Regions from separate parts of the Streptomyces sp. Edi2 genome, predicted to be linked through region 1. Evidence: riboswitches for the same ligand, from Rfam matches in the RefSeq annotation. Region 1 holds a riboswitch; the other holds the start of a gene.
What was found. Region 1 has a riboswitch for cobalamin ahead of nicT (Nickel transporter NicT). Riboswitches for the same ligand answer to the same signal wherever they lie in the genome.
Positions count from the first base shown of each region.

Region 2: it holds a riboswitch for cobalamin, as region 1 does, so the genes downstream of both, cobN (cobaltochelatase subunit CobN) here and nicT (Nickel transporter NicT) in region 1, are expected to answer to the same signal.

Region 1 covers NZ_JBEJGX010000003.1:2,639,684-2,643,557, forward strand. Annotated here, with positions in the region: gene ABR737_RS15015 (MarR family winged helix-turn-helix transcriptional regulator) at 1-66, shown strand, start outside; gene ABR737_RS15020 (alpha/beta fold hydrolase) at 63-911, shown strand; cobalamin riboswitch at 1,024-1,235, shown strand; gene nicT (Nickel transporter NicT) at 1,234-2,502, shown strand; gene ABR737_RS15030 (VOC family protein) at 2,578-3,078, opposite strand; gene ABR737_RS15035 (enoyl-CoA hydratase/isomerase family protein) at 3,291-3,874, opposite strand, start outside.
Region 2 covers NZ_JBEJGX010000003.1:4,401,045-4,404,918, forward strand. Annotated here, with positions in the region: gene cobN (cobaltochelatase subunit CobN) at 1-1,864, opposite strand, end outside; cobalamin riboswitch at 1,902-2,064, opposite strand; gene cobG (precorrin-3B synthase) at 2,347-3,771, shown strand.

The DNA.
Region 1 (3,874 bases):
AGCGACGACAATGGCATCACGCCCACCTCATCGCATCCGGTACACAAAGGACGGCCCGCAAGATGACCCGAGGAATCACCGACTGGTCCGAGATCGACAACGGGCTCGTGCCGGTCGACGACGGTGAGCTGTTCTACGAAACGGCCGGCTCGGGCCCCGCGGTGGTGCTGCTCCACGGCGGCATGCTCGACCAGCACATGTGGGACGAGCAGTTCGCCTGGCTGGTGAACTCCGGCCTGCGCGCGATCCGTTACGACTTCCGCGGCCATGGCCTGTCCTCCACCGTGACCGGGGACTACGCGAACCACGACGATCTGTGCGCCCTGCTGGACACGCTCGATGTTCCCGGCGCCGTCCTCGTCGGCCTCTCCCATGGCGCGCGGGTCGCGCTCGACACCGCCATAGCCCGCCCGGAGCGGGTGACGGCCCTCGCACTCGCCTCCCCCGGCATCAGCGGCCGCGCCTTCACCGACCCCTTCCTCCTGGAGCACATCAAGGAGCAGGTGGCGGCGATCGGCGCACCGGACGGCGCGGAACGCTATGTCGAGCACTTCCTGCGGATGTGGGTGGACGGACCGCACCGCGCGCCCTCCACGGTGCACCCGGGCTTCCGTGAGCGGATGCGCGCCTCGGCCGAGGCCAATGTGGAGGTACATGCCGAGGGTGCGGGTGCCGGTATGGCCCTTGAGGCCGGCGCCGCCGACCGCCTGGACGAGATACGGGTGCCCACCGTCGTGTTCGACGGCGACCTCGACAGCAGGGACATCTCCGCCAACGCCCATGCGATCACCCTGACCGTTCCCGGCGCCCGAAGAGTCCGGATACCGGGCGCGGCACATATGGTCAACCTGGAGAACACCGCACTCTTCGACCGCGAACTCCACGCCTTCCTCTCGTCCCTGGACTATTGAGGGCTGCTGAGGCCGTGCGGACTGCTGAGGTCTGCTGCACCGCCGCGGGCCACGCCCCCGGGGCCGTCGGCGCGAAAGAACGACCGGGGCGGCAGCGACCACCCCGTGGCAGCTAGAGTGACCGGGCCGTGGTGTTCGGGAAGCCGGTGACGGACCTTTGGGTCCCAGACCGGAGCGGCCCTCGCCACTGTGATCGGGGAGTTTCCGCCCCTTCCGCAGACGCACGGCGCGTCTGCGGCGCCACTGACCGCGACCGCGGCCGGGAAGGCGGGGCGGGCGCGCGCACCCGTAAGCCAGGAGACCGGCCACGGCATCTCACGAAGTGATCCACGAGGTGCTGGAGCGTGACCGCCGGATGGCCCTGTCCACCGATACCCGTACCACCCCTGCCTCCGCGGCGTTCCGCTGGCGCCGGCAGGACACCGTCCGCACCGCGGGCCTGATGGCCGTCATAGCCGGTCTGCACGTCATCGCCTTCGGCGTGCTCTTCCTGCTCGTGGTGCCGCATCACTACGCCGTGGGCAGCCAGGTCTTCGGCGTGGGACTCGGTGTCACCGCCTACACCCTCGGGATGCGGCACGCCTTCGACGCCGACCACATCGCCGCCATCGACAACACCACCCGCAAGCTGATGGCCGACGGCAAGCGGCCGGTCTCGGTCGGCTTCTGGTTCGCCCTGGGCCACTCCAGCGTGGTCGTCGCGATGGCGGCCCTGGTGGCGGGCGGCGCCCAGCTGGCGGGCACCTTGCTCAACGACGAGTCCCGTACGCACCAGATCCTCGGCACGATCGGTACCACGATCTCGGGGAGCTTTCTCTACCTCATCGCCGCCCTCAACCTGATCGCGCTGGCCGGGATCTGGCGGGTCTTCCGCGGTATGCGCAACGGCCACTACGACGAGGCCGAGCTGGAGCAGCGCCTCGATGCGCGCGGCTTCATGAACCGCTTCCTGGGACGGTTCACCCGCTCGATCTCCCGCCCCGGCCAGATGTTCCCGCTCGGCTTCCTCTTCGGACTCGGCTTCGACACCGCGACCGAAGTGACGCTGATGGTGATGGCGGGCAGCGGCGCCGCGGCCGGCCTGCCCTGGTACGCCGTGCTGTGCCTGCCGCTGCTCTTCGCCGCCGGCATGAGCCTGTTCGACACCCTCGACGGCACCTTCATGAACTTCGCCTACCAGTGGGCGTTCTCCAACCCGGTGCGCAAGGTCTACTACAACCTCACCATCACCGGCCTGTCGATCGCGGTCGCCTTCTTCATCGGCACGATCGAGCTGGTCACCGTGCTGCACGAGAAGCTTGCCCTCAACGACCCGCTGACCGGCTGGATTTCCGGCCTCGACCTCGACAACGTCGGCTTCCTCATCGTCGGCCTGTTCGTGGTGGTGTGGGCCGCGGCGCTGGCGTACTGGCGACTGACCGGCGTCGAGAAGCGCTGGGCGGAGCGGGCAGAGCGCGCGGAGCTGGCCGGGCGAACCCAGCCCGCGGAGCAGGCGGGGCCGACGGGGCCGACGGGGCCGACGGGGCCGACGGGGCCGACGGGGCCGACGGGGCCGACGGGGCCGACGGAGTGTGCCACGCCGGACTCCTGAGGCGCGTGAGCCCCACGCCCCGCAGAAGTCCCCAGCGCCCGAATGGGCGCCGGGACACCGCCCCCCTGGCTCCCCTCAGGTGGCCGAACCGGCTGCCGCCCCCGTCGCCAGATCCGGCCCCCAGCGCTGCAGCGCCTCCGCCAGATCGAGGGGGCGCAGCCGCTCCGGCTGGTCCGGTCCCGGCCAGTCCTCCCGCGGGACCCGCCACATCACCTCGAACTCGTTGCCGTCCGGGTCCTTGGCGTACAGCGACTTGGCGACGAGGTGATCACTCGACCCCACCAGCGCGCCCCGCTCGACGAGCTGCGCATGGGCCGCGACCAGCTCGCCGAGCGTGCCGATCTCCCAGGCCAGGTGGTAGAGCCCGACCCGCCCGGCCTCGGGCCCCGGTGCCTCCACCCCCACCGAGAACAGCGCCAAATCATGATCGTTGAGTGAGCCGGGAGCGCGAAGAAAAGCGGCCTGTCCCGGCACCTCCATCCCCACCGTGAGCCCCAGAGCCTCGGTATAGAAAGCAACCGACCGGGCCACATCACGGACGTAAAGCACCGCGTGGTTCAGACGTCTTACGGACATGCAGCCTGCTCTCCGATCTCCTGCCACGACACCACCAGGGGCCACCGCGCCCTCCCCACCTCTGATCTACCCCACCGGCCCCGCCACTGCCCAGCGTCCTTGGGCCGGTATCCGGCCGTTTTCCGTCCCGCTTTCCGGCCCTGGTGCCCGAGGTCCCCAGACCGGCGACCCCCAGACCGGCGCAGGAGGGACGCGCGGGCCGACGCCGGTCTTCAGCCGGCGGGCGGGGCGGGTGCGGTGGCCGACCGCTGCCCGAGGAAGGCGGTGATCGCCCGGTCGAAGTGGGGCCGCGCCACCGCCGGTCGCGGATTGACGGCGGCGGCCTGCCGCTGTGGTGCCAGCGCGGCGGTCACCGCCAGCTTGGCGGCCCGGATCGCCGCGGGTGGCTGCCCGGCGATCGCGGTGGCGAGATCGCGGGTGCGGGCGGTGAGTTGCTCCTCGGGCACGCTGTCCTCCGCGAGTCCGCGGGCCACCGCGGTGTGGGCGGCGAGCAGCCGGCCGGTGTAGAGCAGCTCCCGCGCCGCAGCAGGTCCGGCCAGAGCGACCAGGCGTGCGGCGAAGGCCGGACTGGCGAGGATGCCGAGCCGGGCGATCGGCATCCCGATCCGTGCCCCGTCCGCCATGAGCCGCAGATCGCAGGCGAGGGCGAGTTGGCATCCCGCGCCGGCGGCGACACCGCGGATCTCGGCGATCACCGGAACGGGGCAGTCCTCGATCGCGGTGAACGCCGCTTCCATATGGGCGAAGGACTCCTCGACGTAGCCGGTGTCCGCATCCACCCAGTCAGTCATGTTCG
Region 2 (3,874 bases), 1.8 Mb from region 1:
AGATCTGGGCGCGGATCGCGGGCAGCTTGGCCGGGTCCATGGCGGAGATCGCCGCGTACTCGTCGAGCAGCTGCTCCAGGCGCGCGATGTCGCCGTACGACTCGGCGCGGGCCATCGGCGGGACGAGGTGGTCGACGAGGGTGGCGTGGACCCGGCGCTTGGCCTGGGTGCCCTCGCCGGGGTCGTTGACCAGGAACGGGTAGACGAGCGGGAGGTCGCCGAGGGCGGCGTCCGGGCCGCAGGCCGCGGACAGTCCGGCGTTCTTGCCGGGCAGCCACTCCAGGTTGCCGTGCTTGCCCAGGTGGACCATGGCGTCCGCGCCGAACCCGCCGTCGTCGGCCGAGGCCGCGATCCAGCGGTACGCCGCCAAGTAGTGGTGCGAGGGCGGCAGATCGGGGTCGTGGTAGATCGCGATCGGGTTCTCGCCGAAGCCGCGCGGCGGCTGGATGAGGATGAGGAGGTTGCCGCGGAGCAGGGCGGCCAGCACGATGTCGCCGTCGGGGTTGCGGCTCCGGTCGACGAACATCTCGCCGGGCGGCGGCCCCCAGTGCTCCTCGACCGAGTCCCGGAGTTCCTGCGGGAGCGTGGCGTACCAGCGCTTGTAGTCGGCGGCCGGGATGCGGACGGGGTTGCGGGCGAGCTGTTCCTCGGTGAGCCATTCCTGGTCGTGGCCGCCGGCCTCGATGAGGGCGTAGATCAGCTCGTCGCCGTCGCCGGAGGCGAGACCGGGCACCTCTTCGGTGCCGAAGTCGTAGCCGTCCGCCCGCAGGCGGCGCAGCAGGGCCACGGCGCTGGCCGGGGTGTCCAGGCCGACCGCGTTGCCGATCCGGGAGTGCTTGGTCGGGTACGCCGACAGCACCAGGGCCAGGCGCTTGTCCGCGGCCGGGATGTGGCGCAGCCGGGCGTGCCGGACGGCGATCCCGGCGACCCGGGCGGCGCGCTCGGGGTCGGCGACGTACACCGGCAGGCCGTCCTCGTCGACCTCCTTGAAGGAGAACGGGACGGTGATCAGCCGGCCGTCGAACTCGGGGACGGCGATCTGCGAGGCGGCGTCCAGCGGCGACAGGCCCTCGTCGTTCTCCTCCCAGACGCTGCGCGGCCCGGTCAGGCACAGGGCCTGCAGGATCGGTACGTCGAGCGCGGCCAGCGCGCCCGCGTCCCACGACTCGTCGTCGCCCCCGGCGGACGCCTCGGCGGGCTTGCTGCCACCCGCCGCGAGGACCGTGGTGACCAGGGCGTCGGCGGTCCGCAGCTCCTCGATCAGCTCCGGCTCGGGGGCGCGGAGGGAGGCGACGAACAGCGGGCGGGCCCGGCCGCCCGCCGCCTCGATCTGCTCGCACAGGGTCCGTACGAAGCCGGTGTTCCCGCTCATGTGGTGCGCGCGGTAGTAGAGCACGGCGATCAGCGGGCCGGTCTCGTTGCGGGCCTCCCACGGCAGCGGGCCCCAGGACGGGGCGGGCTCCGGCGGCTCGAAGCCGTGGCCGGTCAGCAGCACCGTGTCGGACAGGAAGCGGGCGAGCTGGTCGAGGTTGGCGGGCCCGCCGTGCGCGAGGTAGGCGTGCGCCTCGGCCGCGATGCCGACCGGGACCGTCGACTGCTCCATGAGCTGGGCGTCAGGGGCCTGTTCGCCGGTGAGGACGACGACCGGCCGGTGCTGGTCCTCGGCGAGCAGCACCTCCAGGCCCTCCTCCCAGGCGCGGATGCCGCCGAGGAGGCGCACGACGACGAGGTCACAGCCCTCCAGCAGGGCGGGCAGCTCGGCGACGTCGAGACGGGCGGGGTTGGCGAGCCGGTACGGCACGGGGCCCGTGGCCGCGCGGGCACTGAGCAGGTCGGTGTCGGAGGTCGACAGCAGCAGAAGCATGCGAGCGCAGGCCTTCCTCGGGGTGTCCGCGCCCCGGGTGGTCGTAAGGACGGCGGGAGTTCCTGGCTCGCCCGGCAGCTGCCGGGTTCACAGTGGCGGGACCGCGCCGGATTCTCACCGGGCTTCCTCCCCGGGGCCGCAGCCCCTGCGCCGTCGCTGGCGTCCGGCGGGTCAGCCGACCCACCGACCTGAATGGTAAAGGCTGTGGCCGTGCCAGGTAAGCGGGCCTGGGAACGGGCTGCGGCGGGACCAAGGCGCGGGCCCGCTGCGGGACGGGGGACGGGCGTGCGGCGGACGGGGCGACGGGCAGGCGACGGACCGGCGGACGGGCACACGGAGGGACGGCGGACTGGCACACGGCGGGCCGGGGGGACGGGCACGCGCGGGCACGGGGACGGGCACGCGGCGGACCGGCCGACGGGCAGGCAGCAGGCCGGGTGCCCGGCCGGATCCGGGCCGGATCGGCGCCCACCCTCGTGGGTATGCTCGCCGCCATGCCGCCCTCCCCCTCGACACGGTCCCAGGCCGCCGCACCGCCGCTGCGCGACCGCGGTGACGCCTGCCCGGGAGCGCTGCGACTGCACCAGGCCGCCGACGGTCACCTCGCCCGCATCCGGCTGCCCGCCGGAGATTTGACGGTGCGTCAGGCAACTGCCCTGGCCGACGCCGCTGACTCACTCGGTGACGGTCATCTCTCCCTCACCTCCCGCGGCAACGCCGAGCTCCGCGGCCTTGCGGAGGACTGCGGCGGCCGCCTCGCCGCGCTGCTGCGCGACGCCGGTCTGCTGCCCTCCGAACGCCATGAACGCATCCGCAACATCCTCGCCTCGCCGCTGGCCGGACTGGACCGGCACACCCCTTCCGACGTGCGACGGTGGGCCCGTGAGCTGGACACGCTGCTCTGCGCGAGCGAGCCCGCGACCGCCCTCTCGGGCCGTTTCCTGTTCGTTCTGGACGACGGACGGGGCGATGTGGCGGCGCTCGGCGGGGATGTGAGCTTGCTCGCAGAACCGGACGGGAACGGCACCGGCCCGACGGCCGGCGCCCTGCTGCGGATCGGCGACGATCCGGCGGCGCTGCGGATCGCCGGCCCGGACGCACCGCGCGCCGCGCTCGCCGCCGCCGAGGCCTTCCTGACCGCCGCCGCGGCGAGCGGCAGCGGCGCCTGGCGGGTCCGCGAACTCCCGGACGGGCACGCGCTGCGGGCCCGGGACGTCGCCGAGGCCCTGCGGTCGGCGGGCATCGAGGCCGCGTACATGGCGGAAGCGCCCGCATCCGCCACCCGCACCTCCCCGCCGTACGCTCCGGCGAACGACCTGCCGTCCTTTGCCCCGCCGTACGCGGACTCCGCCGCCCCCGGCATCGTCGAAGGCGCCGACGGCAACCGGGCGCTCTCCGTCCTGGCGCCGCTGGGCCGGCTGTCGGTGGCGCAGTGGCGGCTGCTGACCGCGATCGCCGACGGCGACGGCTCCGGCGCACTGCGCCTCACCCCATGGCGCGGCATCGTTCTGCCCGGACTGCCGGCCGCCGCGGCACCCCGCCGCCTGGCGGAGCTCACCGCCGCCGGTCTGACCACCGACCCGGCCTCCCCCTGGCACCGCCTCGGCGCCTGTACGGGCCGCCCCGGCTGCGCCAAGTCCCGTACCGACGTACGCGCCGACGCCACGGCCGCCGTCGCCGCCGGCACGACCGTCCCGGACGAAGCGCCCACCGGCTCCCCGCCCTCGGGCGTCCCCGTCTACTGGTCCGGCTGCGAACGCCGCTGCGGTCACCCGCACGGCACCTGGGTCGACGTACTGGCCACGGCGGAGGGCTACCGGGTAGCACTGGTGGAGCCGGATGCCGCCGCACCGACCGCCGTACCGACAGCCACACGGACCGCGACGTCCCCGCCCCCGGCCCCATGAGTCACCCCGAAGCCCCGCACCACCCAAAAGCCCCGCAGAACCCCGAAGCCCTGCAGCACCCCAAATCCCCTGCTCCACCCCGAAGTCCCGTGAACTGCCCCGA